Regions from separate parts of the Nocardioides salarius genome, predicted to be linked through region 1. Evidence: predicted binding sites of a transcription regulator. Region 1 holds the regulator's gene; each other region holds the start of a gene.

Region 1 (5,021 bases):
TCGGGGTCGCTGAAGCGCCAGCCGGCTTGGCAGAAGACCACCACGTCGCCCGACTCGGGGCCCAGGCGCAGCCAGTCGGCGCGGCGGTCCCAGGCCTTCAGCACGCCGGGCACGTCGGCGGCGATGCGGCGGATGCGGCGTACGGCCTTGTCGCGCTGGGCGCGCGGGCCGGTCCAGTAGACGAGGTCGGCGCCGCCGTTGTCGGCGATCGCGAAGCGCCCGGCGAGGAACGGGTCCTCGGAGAGCGGCCCCTGCAGCGAGACGATGCGGTCGGGGTAGGACCAGTCCATCGAGTGGTCGGCCAGCACGATGACGATCGAGTGCTCCCAGCGCCCCGAGCTCTTCAGCTCGGCCACGAAGTCGCCCACGAGCCGGTCGGTGTTGACCAGCGCGAGCCGGCGCGCGACCTCGAGGGTGGTGGGCCCGGTGAGGTCGGTGTGCCCGAGCCGGTCGACGTCGCCCAGGTTGACGAAGACCAGGTGCGGGTCGAACGTCTCGACCATGTCGAGCGTCGCGCGCATCGTGAACTCGTCGGGGGCGTGCCCCGAGATCGGCACGATCGGGAACGGCTCCCAGCGGTGCGTGGCCCGCTCGCCGAAGATGCCGTAGAGGTACTCCTTGCTCAGCACCGTGCCGGTGCGCAGCCCGCGCCGGTTGAGGCGTTCGATGACGGTGGGGAAGCGCAGGTCGGAGGGCTGGTCGAGGGTGCGGACGTCGCCCAGCTCGCGGTCGTAGACGGCGTTGGCCGGCACGCCGCTGCGGTCGGGCCGCACCCCTGTCATCATCATCGTGTGGTTGGGGATGGTCTCCATCACCGGCATCGAGGTGGCCCGCGGGTGGTGCACGCCGCCCTCGCGCAGTGCCAGCAGGTGGGGCGTCAGGCCGCTGTCGATCTCCTCGGGCCGGCAGCCGTCGACGACGAGCACGTAGGCGCGCTTGCGGGTCGCGGGGCCGGCGGCCACGGCCGGGTCGAGGCCGGCGAGCGTCGAGAACGCCAGGCCCGAGGCCGCGGCCGTCAGGACCGTACGCCGCCCGGCGCGGATCTCGCCGAGCCCACGGTCGAAGGGCGCCTGGCCGTCGGTGCGGCGGGGCGTGCTGGGCTCACACATCAGCGGTCTCCGACCGGGGTCGCCACACGCCGCACCGTGCCGGTGCCGGCGAGGGTCTCGAACGACGCGTCGTGCGTCGCGGTGGTCTGCTTGTCGTCGCGCGCGCCGATCACGAACCAGTCCATCTGGGTGCGCTCGGCGGTGATGTCGAGCACCGAGAAGCCGTGGTCGTCGAAGTTCAGGTACTTGATGTGGCGGTTGTTGGCCTGGATCGCGGCCTCCACCACCGGGGTCAGCGCGGGCTGGCCGGTGATGTCCTTGAGGTTGTTGGAGGTCACCGAGGAGCAGACGAGCTCGACGCCGACCGAGTCGCCGAGCACCGGGTAGGCCGAGGTGTCCAGCGGCAGGTCGCAGGCCCAGCCGGAGTGGATGTCGCCGGTCACGAAGACCACGTCCTTGACCTGGTGGTCGCGGATGTGGGCGAAGACCTCGCGCCGGTCGGCGGTGTAGCCGTCCCACTGGTCGACGTTGTACGGCGCGCCGTCCTGCGGCAGCAGCCCGGTGACGTTGTTGACGGGGTCGATGAGCTCGTTGGGCAGGTCGGCGAAGGTGACGGGCGCGATCATCACCGGGTTGCCGATCACCTTCCACTGCGGGGCGTGGTTGCCCCGGGTCAGGGAGTCCTTGAGCCACTCCATCTGCCGGTTGCCGGTGATGGTGCGCAACGGGTCGTTGACCTCGGCGTCGACGACCGGGGTGGCGACCTGCTGGGAGCGGTAGGTGCGCAGGTCGAGCATGCTGATCTCGGCCAGGTCGCCGAAGCGCAGCCGCCGGTAGAGCCGGGCGCCGTCGCCCAGCGAGGCGGTGCCGTCCATGCGCACCGGCATCCACTCGTCGTACGCGCGGTGGGCGCGGGCGCGCCGCTTGAGGTAGTCGCCCTCGCTGTCGTCGTGGTTCTCGGCGTTCTTGCGCCACTGGTCGTTGGTGACCTCGTGGTCGTCCCAGGTCACGATCCAGGCGTACCTCGCGTGCAGCGCCTGCAGGTCGGGGTCGGTCTTGTACTGCGCGTGCCGGCGGCGGTAGTCGGACAGCGAGACCATCTCGCGGGCCGGGTCGTGGGCGCGGACGTCGACGTTGGACTGGCCCATGCCGTACTGGCCGGGGGCGTACTCGTAGAGGTAGTCGCCCAGGTGCAGCACCGCGTGCAGGTCGTCGCGCTCGGCGAGCAGCCGGTAGGCGCTGAACCAGCCGGCCTGCAGGTTGGCGCAGGAGACCACGCCGAAGCGCAGGTTGTCGGGCGTGGCGCGATTGGCCGGGGCGGTGCGGGTGGTGCCGACGGGGCTGCGCTGGCCGCGGGCGATGAAGCGGTAGTAGTAGGTCGTCGCGGGCCGCAGGCCGCGCACGTCGAGCTTGACGGTGTGGTCGCGCGCCGCGCTGGTGACGAAGCGGCCGCGGCGCACCACGTCGCGGAAGCGGCGGTCGGTGGCGACCTCCCAGCGCACCCCCAGCCGCGGGCCCTTGCCGGAGCCCGGGGTGGCGGCGCGGGTGGGGGTGACCCGGGTCCAGATGAGCACCGCGCGCGGCAGCGGGTCGCCCGAGGCGACCCCGTGGGCGAAGACGTCGTGGCGGGCCCGGGCCGCCTGGGCGGCCGGCAGGACGCCGCTGCCGACGGCGATCGCGGCGCTGCCGGCGCCTCCGGCGGCCAGCACGGTACGCCGGGCGAGCGAGGTCGAGGTCGGGCTCTGGGGTGGGGTCACGCCTCATCCAACGACGAAACCCCGCCCGCGTGACGCGGACGGGGGTGTCGACACCGACTGTTCACCGTCGGTTCGACGGCGGGTCGGTGAGGGTCGGTGGTGGGGCTCAGACGCTGCGCAGCACGGCGGTGACGACGCCCAGGATGGAGGCGTGGGTGCCGTCGATGGGCTCGTAGGCGTCGTTGTGGGGCAGCAGCCAGACCTTGCCGTCCTTGCGCTGGAAGGTCTTGACGGTGGCCTCCTCGCCGATCAGGGCGGCGACCATCTGGCCGTTGCTGGCGGTCTGCTCCTGGCGGATCACCACGTAGTCGCCGTCGCAGATCGCGGCGTCGATCATCGAGTCGCCGGAGACCTCGAGCAGGAACAGCTGGCCGTCGCCGACGAGCTGCTGCGGCAGCGGGAAGACGGCCTCGACGCGCTCCTCGGCCAGGATCGGGCCACCGGCGGCGATCCGGCCCACGACCGGCACGTAGGAGGCCTGCGGCATCGTGTTGCCGATGTCGGTCTCGTCGACCGAGCTCTCGTCGGCCGAGGAGATCGCCTTGCGCCGGGCCATCAGCTCGGGCAGGAAGACCTCGAGGGCGCGGGGGCGGTGGGGGTCGCGCTTGAGGAAGCCTTTCTCCTCGAGCACCTTGAGCTGGTGGGAGACGCTGGAGGTGCTGGTCAGGCCGACGGCCTGGCCGATCTCGCGCATGCTCGGCGGGTAGCCGCGGGTCTCGATGGCCTCCTTGATGCAGGCCAGCACCTTGACCTGGCGCGGGGTCAGACCGGTCGCGTCAGGGGGCCCGTCGGGCAGCTCTGCGACGCCCCGCTTGCGGGGGCCGCCGTCCTTGGTCGCCATCGTGTGCCTTTCGTGCGCGAGGCCCGAGCCGGGGAGTCCGCTCGGATGGTCGTGGGGCCACGGTATCGCCGCGCGCGCCCGACTTCAAACATCTGTTCGACTGCGTGTCGCGAGGCGCCGGGCGTCACCACCGTCTCGAACAATTGTTCACCGGACCCCTTGCGTGCATCGAACACCTGATCTAGTCTCGCTCATGTGTTCGATCGAACACCTGGTCGATCCGGCGCCTGATGGCCGGCTCGAGCGGGACTGTCGGTGGTCGTCGGTAGACATCACCTCGCAGCGATCGACCACCCGACCACCCCCTTCCCCAGGAGGTCCAGATGAGCACGATGACCCTCACTCCCGCCCTGTCCACCACCGTCCGGCTGACCCGCCGCGGCCGGCTCGTGGTGCTGGCGCTCGGCCTGCTGCTCGTCGCCCTGGTGGGCGTCGTCCTGGCCGGCGGCTCGGTGGCCACCAGCGAGTCCGGTCCCACCCCGGCGACCGAGATGATCACCGTCGGCACGGGCGACACGCTGTGGGCGATCGCCGCCGAGCGTGCCGAGGCCGGCGACGTGCGTGAGGTCATCGAGCGCATCCAGCGGCTCAACTCCCTCGACGGTGGCCTGGTGGTCACCGGTCAGCGGCTGGTCGTCCCGGCCGGCTGAGCCGGACGCCCGGGCGTGAGGTCCGGGCACGGCGGCCACCTGGCCGCCCACGATTTTCGCCGGTCGCCTCGACCCCGGCCGGCGAAACCAGGGGAAAGACGAGGGGCGGGCCCGCAGTGGGCCCGCCCCTCGCGCCATGTCCGGGTGCGCCTCGGTCAGGGTGGGGGCATGGGTGCGGCTCGCGACGACGACGTGTTCGAGGAACGACTGGCGCAGTGGCAGGCCTGGTGCGAGGCGCCGTGGGGCCGGCTGCGGTTCAGCGTGGTGCGCGAGACGCTGCGCCGCCAGGCCGAGGCGCTGGGCGGGCCCGGCGGCGGGCTGCGGGTGCTCGACGTGGGCGGAGGCGACGGCCGCGACGCGGTCGCGCTGGCCTTGGCCGGTCACCACGTGACGGTCCTGGACCCCGCCGCCTCCTGGCTCACCGAGGCCCGCTCGCGCGCGGAGTCGGCCGGGGTGGGGGAGCGGCTGGTGACCGTCGAGGGGTCGATCGACGACCTGGGCGCGGTCGGCGGCGGCTTCGACCTGGTGCTGTGCCACTTCGTGGTGCACTACCGCCCCGCCGAGACCGGCGCTGCCGACGTACGACGTCTGGCGGGGGCGCTGCGCCCCGGCGGACGGGTCTCGGTGATGGCGCCCAACCCCGCAGCCCGGGTGCTCGGCCGCCTGGTGCGCGAGGGCCCGGAGGCGGCGCTCGAGCAGCTCGAGCGCGACGACATGGAGTCGG
Region 2 (5,021 bases), 1.2 Mb from region 1:
GATCCCGACGACGAGGACTTCCTCGCCGAGTGCGGACCGTGGCTCGACCATCCGAGGTCGTGGGCGCCCAACCTGGGCCGCTACCCCGACAAGATCGCGCACGCCATGACGGCCGTCAGCGAGGCCGACGGGGGAGTGCTGCTGCACTGCGCCGGGGGTCGTGACCGCACCGGCATGATCGGCTCGCTGCTGCTGGTCCTGGCCGGCGTCGGCGTCGAGGGCCTGCTGCTCAACTACGAGCGCGGCTTCCGCGGCGCCGCCGCGCACCGCGGGCACACGATGGCCTACGACGCCACTACGGGAGCCTGGGCACCCGACCGGCCCGACGCCGACCGGGACCCGGACGAGCTCGAACGGGCCATCGAGGCGCGCCGTCCGGCGCTGCGCGAGTGGTACGCCACGTTCGACGTCACGGGCTACCTGGAGGAGGCGGGCGTCGACGCCCTGTTGCTGCGCCGGCTGGGGGACCGGCTGCGGGGGAGTGAGCCGAGCAAGCAGCACTAGCCGCAGTGGGCGGTGCGGCTCACAGCGCCGACAGCCTGTTGCTCCACCTGCCCGGGACCGCCGGGTAGAGCGGCAGCACCTCGCGGACGGCGTGCGCGGTTCGCTCGGGGTTCGGGGCGAGCAGCATCGCCTTCACGCGGATGAAGGAACGATCGACGGTCACGCTTGGAACGGTAGAGGTCGGCCTACGTCCGCCGATGGAACTCGACCTGGTTGCGCTCCACGACGCGGGTCTCGTAGGCCGGGTCGTGGGCGCGCCGGTGGTGGTGGCCGCACAGCAACCGGCCTCGGCCCAGGTCGCTCCTGCCGTCGTGGGACCAGAGGTCCTCGTGGTGGGAGTCGCACATGCCGGGCGGGGCGTCGCACCCCACGGCGGTGCAGCAGCCGTCTCGCAGGATCATCGCCACGCGCTGGGGCGGGCTGAAGAAGCGCCGGGAGCGTCCGAGGTCGAGGATCTCGCTGGGTCCGCCCAGGACCGCGGGCAGCACGCCCGCCGTGCAGGCCAGTCGACGGGCCGTGCCGGCGGAGACCCGGGACCCCGTGTCGAGCGTGGCCGAGGCGAGCGCTCCGCCCAGCGTGGCGGTGGTCATGGTGACCACGACGGCGGCATTGACCCCGCCGCTGCGGGGGAGCGCACGTGGGTCCAACCGCTCGACCAGCTCGACGAACGCGCGGCCCCAGCGCGAGCGTGACGGCGTCGGTTCATCCGTGGCGGCCCGGTCGTCGCGGTGCGGGGAGCCGTAGGCGATCAACACCTTCTGCAGCATCTCGGCGGCGAGCGTCGGGATCGTGAAGCTGCCACGGGTACGGCCGTCGCCCTGGTCGCGCATCCGGAAGGAGGCGGTGCGGTAGGCCTCGCGCTCCTCCTCGGCCAGCTTCTCGGCCTCCCACGCCTCACCGACCTCGGGTGCGACGACGTCGAGGATGCGACGACCCAGGATGCGGAGCGCCTTGGCGTCGTGCACCAGCGCGAGACGCACCAGCTCGACCTCCGCCTCCCGCCGCACACCAGCCTCGAGGTCGTCGGGCAGCTCGTCGAGCGCTCGGGCGACGACCTGCGCCTGCTCGAGGTTCAGGTCGCCCGCGGCGAGGGCGCGCCGCAGCTCGTCGTACCGGCTCAAGGCCGCGGCGAACCGGGTCTGTCGCACCGCGTCGCGCTTGGTCGCGGTGGTGGCGTTGGCCAGCCAGACCGCCACCGACGGGGCCGCCGAGCGCTCGTGGACGGCCACCGTCTCGGCGTGCGAGAGGACCCGGGCCTGCAGCTCGGCGAAGCGCGACTGGGCCCGGGCGAGGTCGCCGAGGAGGTCTGCGGTGGTCGTCTGGTCCAACGACCACGCGGCTGTCTGGGCCGCCTCGTCCAAGATCGAGTGCAGGCGCGCGACGGCCTCGGCGAGGGGGTGCCGGGGCGTCGTGCTCATGACTTCATCCAAGCAGGCAGCACCGACAGTCCGACCTGGTCAGAGACCATTTCTCGAAACTTTTTTCGGGCAATTCGTCAGTCGGTCCAGGACGCCAGGGGAGTGGTCCCCTAGGGTGCACCGGTGGACGAGATCTTCGGGCAGCGCGACCACGCGGTCCGCTTCGACTGGGGCCTGTCCGGCGCGCTCGCCGCGGCTGCCGACGTGTGCGTCGTCGTCGACGTGCTGAGCTTCTCGACCTCGGTCACGATCGCCGTCGAGCGCGGCATGCGGGTGTTCCCGTTCGCGTGGAACGACGCGCGTGCCGCGTCGTACGCCGCAGACCTCGACGCCGTGCTCGCCGTCGGCCGGCTCGAGGCGACGTGCGCGGGAGCCGTCCCGGCACCGTCGCTGTCACCGGCCGGGCTGATGGAGTGCGAGCCGGTGTCGAGGCTGGTGCTGCCCTCGCCCAACGGGTCGACCATCTCGACAGCCCTGCAGGCCACCGGTGCCACCGTGCTGGCCGGGTGCCTGCGCAACGCCAGCGCCGTCGGTCGCCAGCTGGCCCGCCACCTGCGTGACGGTCGGTCTGTCGCGGTGGTCGCCGCAGGGGAGCGCTGGCACCACGACGACTCCCTGCGCCCGGCCCTGGAGGACCACCTGGGCGCCGGCGCCGTGCTCAGCGCGCTGGTGCGGCTCGGGCACGGAGGCGACCTGAGCCCCGAGGCCAGAGCCGCTGTAGCGCTGTGGGACGCGACCGCAGACCAGCTCGTGCCCACGCTGCACGCCTGCGTCGGCGGACGCGAGCTCACCGCCAAGGGGTTCAGCGCAGACGTCGACGTCGCGGCTGACCTCGACGCGTGCCACGAGATCCCGGTGCTCGACCGCGGCGCCTTCACGAAGTCCCGCACATGATCCCGCTGACCGACGACCAGCTCGCGGCCGAGGCGGCGCTGCTCGTGGGCGTCCCGCTGACGGCGCGACGACGACTGCTGGGTGGTCAGCACGCCGAGACCTTGCTCGTCGACGACGCCGCCGACGCCCGTTACGTGGTGCGCATGTTCCCGGAGCACGACCCAGCGCCGGAACATGAGGTGCAGGTCCTGGGCAGCCTGGATGCACTGGGGGACCTGGTGCCGCGTGTCGTCGCCGCCGACCTGGGAAGGGCCGGGCCCATCCTCGTCACGACCCACCTGCCCGGCGGTCCGCCGGCGCCCGACCTGCCGCTCGAAGTGGTGGCGTCCGAGATGGCTCGCGCCCTCGCCGAGGTCCACGCCCTGTCCGGCGACGGTCTGCGGACCACGCCCGTGTCGCCGCCGCCCGGCACCACGGCCGTCGCCCGTCGCGCCCGGGCCGCCTGGAGCTCTCTCGACCTCGGCCGCCCGGTGCTGACCCACTTCGACTTCTGGTGCGGGAACACGCTCTGGACCGGAGACGCCCTGACGGGGATCGTCGACTGGTCCGGCGCCCGGCAGGGGCCGCGCGGCGTCGACGTCGCCTGGTGTCGCCAGGACCTCGTGCTGCTGGGCTCGCACCGCGCTGCCGACGTCTTCCTCGACGAGTACCGGCGCCGGAGCGGCCATCCCTGTCACGACGTGTCGGCCTGGGACCTGCAGGCCGCAGCTCTCGCCGACTCCGACGTCGAGACCTGGTCCAAGAACTACGACGGCATAGGGCGCCCAGAGATCTCGGCGGACGTACTGCGAGCTCGGCTGGACCGGTGGCAGGAACAACTGTGACGTCGTGGCCCACTCGGTGCTGCGTCAGCACGGCCGGAGAGCCGCTTCTCTCAACGTCCACGGGTCGCCGATAACTGACATTATGTCAACTACTGTGGATCTGGCTTCCCGGAGAACTACATGGTTGTCGTGCTTCCGCCCCTCTCCCGGCACCCGACGTAGGGTCGACGGATGACCACCACCGACCGCGACCGCGACGACGACGGCAGGGCCAAGCAGGCCCGGCCGCGTGACGCCCTCGGCCGACCGTTGCCGTACGGCGCCGTCGGCGTCGAGCCGGTCTCCGAGGAACCGTTGCCGCCGCTGGAGACGCTCACCGCCGCTCGGGCGCTGCTCGACGACGGCCGACCGTTCTCGGCCCACGAGGTGCTGGAGGCCCGCTGGAAGGACTGCCCGGAGCCCGAGCGCCCGCTGTGGCAGGGCCTGGCGCAGCTGTGTGTCGGCGTCACCCATGCGCGGCGTGGCAACCCCACCGGCGCGCGGCGCCTGCTCGACCGCGCCACCAGCCACCTGACGGCGTACGCCGGCACCAGCGGGCCGACGTACGGCCTCGACCTCGACGAGGTGCTCGACGGGGCGCGCCGCTGTGTGGAGACCGCCGTCCCCGAGTAGTCAGGCCGGCTCGATGCCGGCGTCCTCGGCACTGGTGCCCAGCACGCAGAACTCGTTGCCCTCCGGGTCCCCCAGCACCACCCAGCCGCCGTCCTCGAGGCTGCGCCGGTCGTCCACGACGCTGGCGCCCAGCGCCACGATCCGCTCGACCTCGGCGTCGACGGTCGTGCCGACCGGGCGCAGGCACAGGTGCATCCTGTTCTTGACCGTCTTGGCGTCGGGCACCCGCAGGAACTCCAACGACCGCCCGCCCGGGCCGAGCAGCTCGGCGTCGTCCTCGCTCCAGACGCCCTCCGGGACCATGTGGAAGTCGTCGACCACCTGCTCCCACCAGCGTGCCTGCGCGATCGGGTCGTGGGCGTCGACGGAGATGTTGGCGACTCGAGAAGCCATGCGCAGGACACTAGGACACCGCTCCCCCGTTGGCGATCCGTTTCGGGCGTCAGAGCCGTCCCAGCCACGGGTGCCCGGGGTCGGTCCGCTCGACCGCGCTGCGCAACCACTCGCGCTGGGTGGCGGACAGCACCGGCAGGCACGCCTCGAGATCGGGTTCGTCCTTCGGGCGCCGCAGCCGTGCCTTGTAGGACAGCACGACCTCGGGCGCCAGGTAGCGGATGCCGTCGGCGCCGAGCCAGGTCACCTCGTCGACCTCGGTGTCCTCGCCGGGCAGGAACTTGTGGGACCAGCGGCCGTCGACGTCGGGGGTCAGCGGCACGTCGACCACCCACGGGTCGGCCGCGCTCGCGCGCAGCCACAGCTGGCTGGCGGG
Region 3 (5,021 bases), 130 kb from region 1:
CACGAAGATGCCGGTGACCAGGTAGGCGACGCCGTTGTCGAGGCGCATCACGCGCATGAAGGCGGGGGTCGACCAGCCCTTCTCGCGCAGCCAGTAGCCGTAGGCGGCCAGGGTGATGGTACCGCCGACGCCGCCGGCGACGCTGAGCACGTTGATCAGGGCGCCGTCGGGGATGCGCGGGGCGAGCCCGGCGGCCATGTCGGGCAGGTTGGGCAGGGTGACGACGGCGGCAGCGACCATGCAGACGAACATCAGCAGCACCAGCAGGCTCAGCGTCTTCTCGAAGATCGCGTAGCGCCCCGACCACACCAGCGCCAGGCCGATCAGCCCGGAGACGATGCCCCAGGCGGTGACGCCGAGCACCGGGAAGAGCGCGTGCAGGGCAAGGCCGGTGCCGGCCATCGCGGCGGCGCCGTAGACGAAGCCCCAGACCACGATGTAGGGCCCGAAGTAGATGTGGGTCCAGCGCCCCAGGCTGCTCCACCCCTCGAAGATGGTGCGCCCGGTCGACAGCGAGAAGCGCCCGGCGCCCTCGACGAGCACCACCTTCATCACGCAGCCGACGACCACGGCCCACAGCAGCGCGTAGCCGTACTTGCTGCCCGCGATCATCGTGGCGACCAGGTCGGCGGCGCCCACCCCGGTGGCCGCGACCACCAGGCCGGGGCCGATCAGCCGCCAGCGCGGCGGGGTGCCGGTGGCGGTGCCGGCGTCGGCGCCGGCGTGGGGGGTGGTGCTCATGGGTGCCTCCTGGGGTCTGGAGACCCGAGCATGTGACCGCCGACACCGTGACGCCAACCACACCAGCCCCATCCCGCGCGATCCTCACACGATCCAAAGACAGCGCCCCACCGCTGGTCGAGCAGGGAGGAGCGCCAGCACCCACCGCTGGTCGAGCAGGGAGGAGCGCCAGCGACGAGCGACGCCGAGACCCCGCGAGTGGCCCACTCGCCGTACGCCGTGGGCTCACCGGGTTTCGGCGTCGCTCGAGCCTTCGGCCCTCGCTGCTCAACCAACGGCGCCGGGGAGCGGAGTGCTCCTAGGTTCGTCGGTTGAAGGTGACCTGGTTGTCAGCCCCCACGTCGCTCTCGTACTCGGGGTCATGGATCCGGCGGTGGTGGAAGGGGCAGAGGAGTCGTCCGCAGTCGAGGTCGGTGTGGCCGTGGCACGACCAGGGATCGTCGTGGTGGGCGTGGCACATCGCCGGAGGGGCGTCGCAGCCGCGGGCAGTGCAGCCGCCGTCACGGATGCCCATCGCGACCCGCTGGGCCGGGGTGAAGTACCTCTTCGCGCGGCCCACGTCGAGCGGCTGGCTCTTGCCACCCAGCACCACCGGCACGACACCTGCCTCACAGGCCAGCCGCCTCGCGGTGGCGGCGCTGATCCGGTCACCGGTGTCGAGGGTGGCGGCCGCCAGGCCGTCCTTGAGGGAGTCGAGGGTCATGGTCACGACGACGGTGGCGTTGACACCGCCGGCCTTGGGCAGGTCGTGGGGGTCGAGGCGCTCGACGAGCTCCACGAACGCCGCACCCAACCGTTCCGCTGTGGGGCGGCGTACCGGCACCGGCGCCTCGCTCTGCTCCTCCTCAGCGTCCCGGGTGGCGATCTGGTGCTTCGGGGCGGCAAACGCCAGCAGCGCCCGCTCCAACATCTGACCCACCAGCAGCGGCACCGTGAACGACCCCTTGATCCGCCCGTGCCCGTCCTCACGCATCCGGAACACCGCCGACTTCTCGGCCTCCCGCTCCTCGCGCTCGAGCTGTTCGGCCTCCCAGGCCTCGGCCACCTCCGGTGCGACGACTTCGAGGATCCGACGGCCCAGCACCCGCAGCGCCTTCGCGTCGTGGACCTCCGCGAACGCAACCAGCGCCTTCGCCGCCTGCTCCAACACGAACGGGTCGAGATCGTCGGGCAGCTCGTCCAGCGCTGTGCAGATCACCGACGCCTGCTCCGCCACCATGTCGCCACGACCGAGCGCCTCCCGCACCAGGTCGTAGCGATCCAGCCCCTCAGCCAGACGCACCTGGCGAAACGACTCGCGCTTCGTCGACCGTGTCGCGTTGGAGTGCCACACCGCCACCGACGGCGACGCGTTCGTCTCCGCCACCGCCACTGTCTCGGCGTGCGACAACAGCTGCGAGCGCACCTCCACCAACCGGGCCTCGGCCCGCGAGACCTCGACCAACGTCTGCGCGGTGGCCTCCTGGCTCATCGACCACAACGGCGTACCAGCCACCTCGTCAAGGGTGGCGTGCACCCGCGCGACAGCACCTCCGATGGGGTGCGCCGCGGTGGTGGCCATGAGTTAAGTATCTCAGGACCCACCGACAAAGCACCAGGTCAGAAGCCGTTTTCCACAGGCAGATCGAAACTATTTTCGAGGAGTTCGAGTCGGTGCGAAACTGACTGGTCGATGGTGCGAAAGCGACCGGTCGATGGTGCGAAACTGACTGCTCGGCCGGCCTCAGTAGCTGACGGAGCCGGATCAGGTCAGCTGCAGAGTCGTGACGCAGGTGGGGTCGTCGGGGTCCCGGGTGGTGATCGGCGCCGTCCCGGTGCGCCCGTCGTGGGTGATCGTCAGGGTCGCGTCGAGGTCGCGCGGCACCCACAGGCCCACGAACCCGTTGTCGTAGGTCCGGCGGGTCTCGTCGACGAGCACCTCGCCGTCGGCGGTGGTCAGCGTGACGTCGACTCTCTCGTCGCCCAGCTCACCGACGCAGGTGGTGAGGCTGTGGAAGTGGCACTCGTGGGTCTGGTCCACGTAGGGCGCGACCGAGACGTAGACCTGGTCCTCCGGCATCGGCAGTCGCGCCTCGCGGCCCTGGTCGTCGGTGACCACGACGGCGTCCGGCTGCACGGAGGCCATCAGGTCGCCCGGCCGGTCGGCCAGGGCCATGGTGTCGAGCCGCTCGATGACCTCCGGGGCCTCGAGCCCCGCGAGGTCGTGGTCGGCCAGCACCGCGGCCGCAGACGACGCAGAAGAGGAGGAGGGCTGCGCCTCCGGGCCGGATGCGCAGCCGGCGAGCAGCAGCCCGCAGGCCACCACCGCTGCAGCGACGGACAGACGCGCTCTGGCAGGAGTCGACATGGGACCTCTCCGGACGATGGGTGGGGACGGCCCGCCCATCATCCCGCCCGCCCCCAAGGGCATCGACCAGAGCATCGACCAGGGCATCGACCAGGGCATCGACGGGGCCCGCTACCCCATCCGTCGTACGACGTCGGCGGCGGCCGCGAGCTGGTCGCGGTCGCAGGAGGTCGGGATCAGCTGCACCTCGTCGCAGCCGAGGGCGGCGAACCCGCGCAGCGTCTCCTCGAGCTCAGCAGCGGTGCCGGCGAACCCGGTGGTGGGCGCCATGGCGTCGACGAGGGAGGCGGGCAGCCAGTTCATGTAGTGCCGCAGGTGGCGGTGCACCTGGGTGCGGGCGGCGCCGTCGCCGTCGTCGAGGGCGAACCAGAACGACGTGGTCAGCCTCGGCGCCGGCCGCCCCGCCTCGGCCCACGACGACCGGGCCAGGTCGAAGAGCGACGCGACGGCGTCCACGTCGAGGTCGAGGGTGACGCCGGCGAGCCCGTCGGCCCAGGTGGCGGCGTGCTGCACGGTGCGTGGGCCCATGGTGCCGACGAGCACCGGCGGCCCACCCGCCTGCCCGGGCGGCGGCCCCACGGGCAGGGTCGCCTCGACGACCCGCTCCCCCGCCCACACCCGCCGCATCACGCCGACCCGCTCGGCCATCTCGCGCATCGTGCGGGTCGACAGGTCGGCGCCCGCGGCGCGGTAGTCCTCGTCGCGGCCGCCGACCCCGACCCCCACGGTGAGCCGCCCGCCGCAGAGCCGGTCGGCGGTGGCGAGCGCCTTGGCCAGCGGCACCGGCTCGTGCAGCTGCGGCACCAGCACGGTGAGCGCGATCGGCACGTCGGTGGTCCAGGCCGCCACCGCCCCGAGCAGGGTGAGCGTCTCGGGGTTGTCGAAGGCCAGCCGCTCGCCGAAGCACAGCGACGACCAGGGCCCGGTGTCGATGGCGCGCGCCCAGGCCTCGAGCGTGCCGGGCTCGGCCCACAGGTCGGGCTCCATCACGGGCAGCGTCATGCCGATCTCCACGCCCGCACTCTCGCAGAGCAACCGGGCCGCCACAGCAGGTCGAGCGATCCCCTACCCTGCCGAGGGTGGGTCGACGACGAGAGGCACCGGTCGCGGCGATCCTGGTCGCGCTGCTGGCGGTCGGGGTCGTGGGCGGCACCGGCTACGCCTGGTCGCGCTGGAACGACCAGGTCGCCACCGACACCGACGTCGAGTCGGTCGTCGACCCGGGCTCGCGCGACGAGCAGCTGCCCGATGCGCCGGGCCTGCCGACCGCGGAGCCCGAGCCGGAGCCGGCGTACGAGCCGCCGACCTTCTCGACCCTGACCCCGACCGCCAACCGGCCCCGCCCGGTGCTGCTGCTGGTCGGCGACGGCTGGGCGGCCGGTGACGGCGCCTCCGGCGACGACGCGTCGTACGCCGCTCGGCTGGGCAGCGACCTGGGCTGGGACGTGCGGGTGGTCGCCGAGCCCGGCGCGAGCTACCTCGCCGCGGGCGAGGCGGGTGCCACGGTCTCCGAGCTGTGGGCCGACGCCCCGCTCGCCGACATCGACCCCGACGCGGTGCTGGTGCAGGCCGACTACGCGGGCCCCGACCCCGACGTCGACGCGGTGACCCGGGCGATCTCCGAGCTGGGCGACCGGATCGCGGCCGACCTGCCGGGCGCGCCGGTGGTGGCGATCAGCTCGTTCCGCCCCGACGGCGTGAGCGCGAAGGACGAGACGGCGATGACGCGGGCGTGGCGTGCCTTCGACGGCACGCTGGTGCTGCGTCCGACCAGGCTGGGCTTCGCCGACCTGCCCACCGGCCCCGCCGGCAACCCCCTCGACGCGGGCCACGAGCTGATCGCGACCAGCCTCGAGGAGGCCTTCCGCGAGGCCGGGCTGGTGCCGGGCGGCTGAGCCGTCACGATCCCGCCGGGTCCCTCGGGTCCGCCGGC

What was found. The regulator LexA, encoded in region 1, represses DNA repair genes until DNA is damaged. The targets are predictions, from matches to a motif close to TCGAACANNTGTTCGA.
Region 2: a site for LexA is predicted at 1,976-1,991, ahead of JOE61_RS00520 (HNH endonuclease signature motif containing protein). Genes of this name have one in related genera too.
Region 3: a site for LexA is predicted at 2,366-2,381, ahead of JOE61_RS07210 (HNH endonuclease signature motif containing protein). Genes of this name have one in related genera too.

Annotation. Positions count from the first base shown of each region.
Region 1 is NZ_JAFBBZ010000001.1:1,353,937-1,358,957, reverse strand. Features, by position in the region: gene JOE61_RS06595 (alkaline phosphatase family protein) at 1-1,109, opposite strand, end outside; gene JOE61_RS06590 (alkaline phosphatase D family protein) at 1,109-2,806, opposite strand; gene lexA (transcriptional repressor LexA) at 2,913-3,647, opposite strand; gene JOE61_RS06580 (LysM peptidoglycan-binding domain-containing protein) at 3,971-4,297, shown strand; gene JOE61_RS06575 (methyltransferase domain-containing protein) at 4,466-5,021, shown strand, end outside.
Region 2 is NZ_JAFBBZ010000001.1:104,109-109,129, forward strand. Features, by position in the region: gene JOE61_RS00510 (tyrosine-protein phosphatase) at 1-504, shown strand, start outside; gene JOE61_RS00515 (hypothetical protein) at 524-667, opposite strand; gene JOE61_RS00520 (HNH endonuclease signature motif containing protein) at 690-1,922, opposite strand; gene JOE61_RS00525 (2-phosphosulfolactate phosphatase) at 2,046-2,816, shown strand; gene JOE61_RS00530 (phosphotransferase family protein) at 2,813-3,640, shown strand; gene JOE61_RS00535 (DUF309 domain-containing protein) at 3,812-4,252, shown strand; gene JOE61_RS00540 (VOC family protein) at 4,253-4,645, opposite strand; gene JOE61_RS00545 (nucleotidyltransferase domain-containing protein) at 4,695-5,021, opposite strand, start outside.
Region 3 is NZ_JAFBBZ010000001.1:1,485,746-1,490,766, forward strand. Features, by position in the region: gene JOE61_RS07205 (Nramp family divalent metal transporter) at 1-741, opposite strand, end outside; gene JOE61_RS07210 (HNH endonuclease signature motif containing protein) at 1,040-2,302, opposite strand; gene JOE61_RS07215 (CueP family metal-binding protein) at 2,486-3,088, opposite strand; gene JOE61_RS07220 (LLM class flavin-dependent oxidoreductase) at 3,200-4,102, opposite strand; gene JOE61_RS07225 (SGNH/GDSL hydrolase family protein) at 4,168-4,983, shown strand; gene JOE61_RS07230 (helix-turn-helix domain-containing protein) at 4,988-5,021, opposite strand, start outside.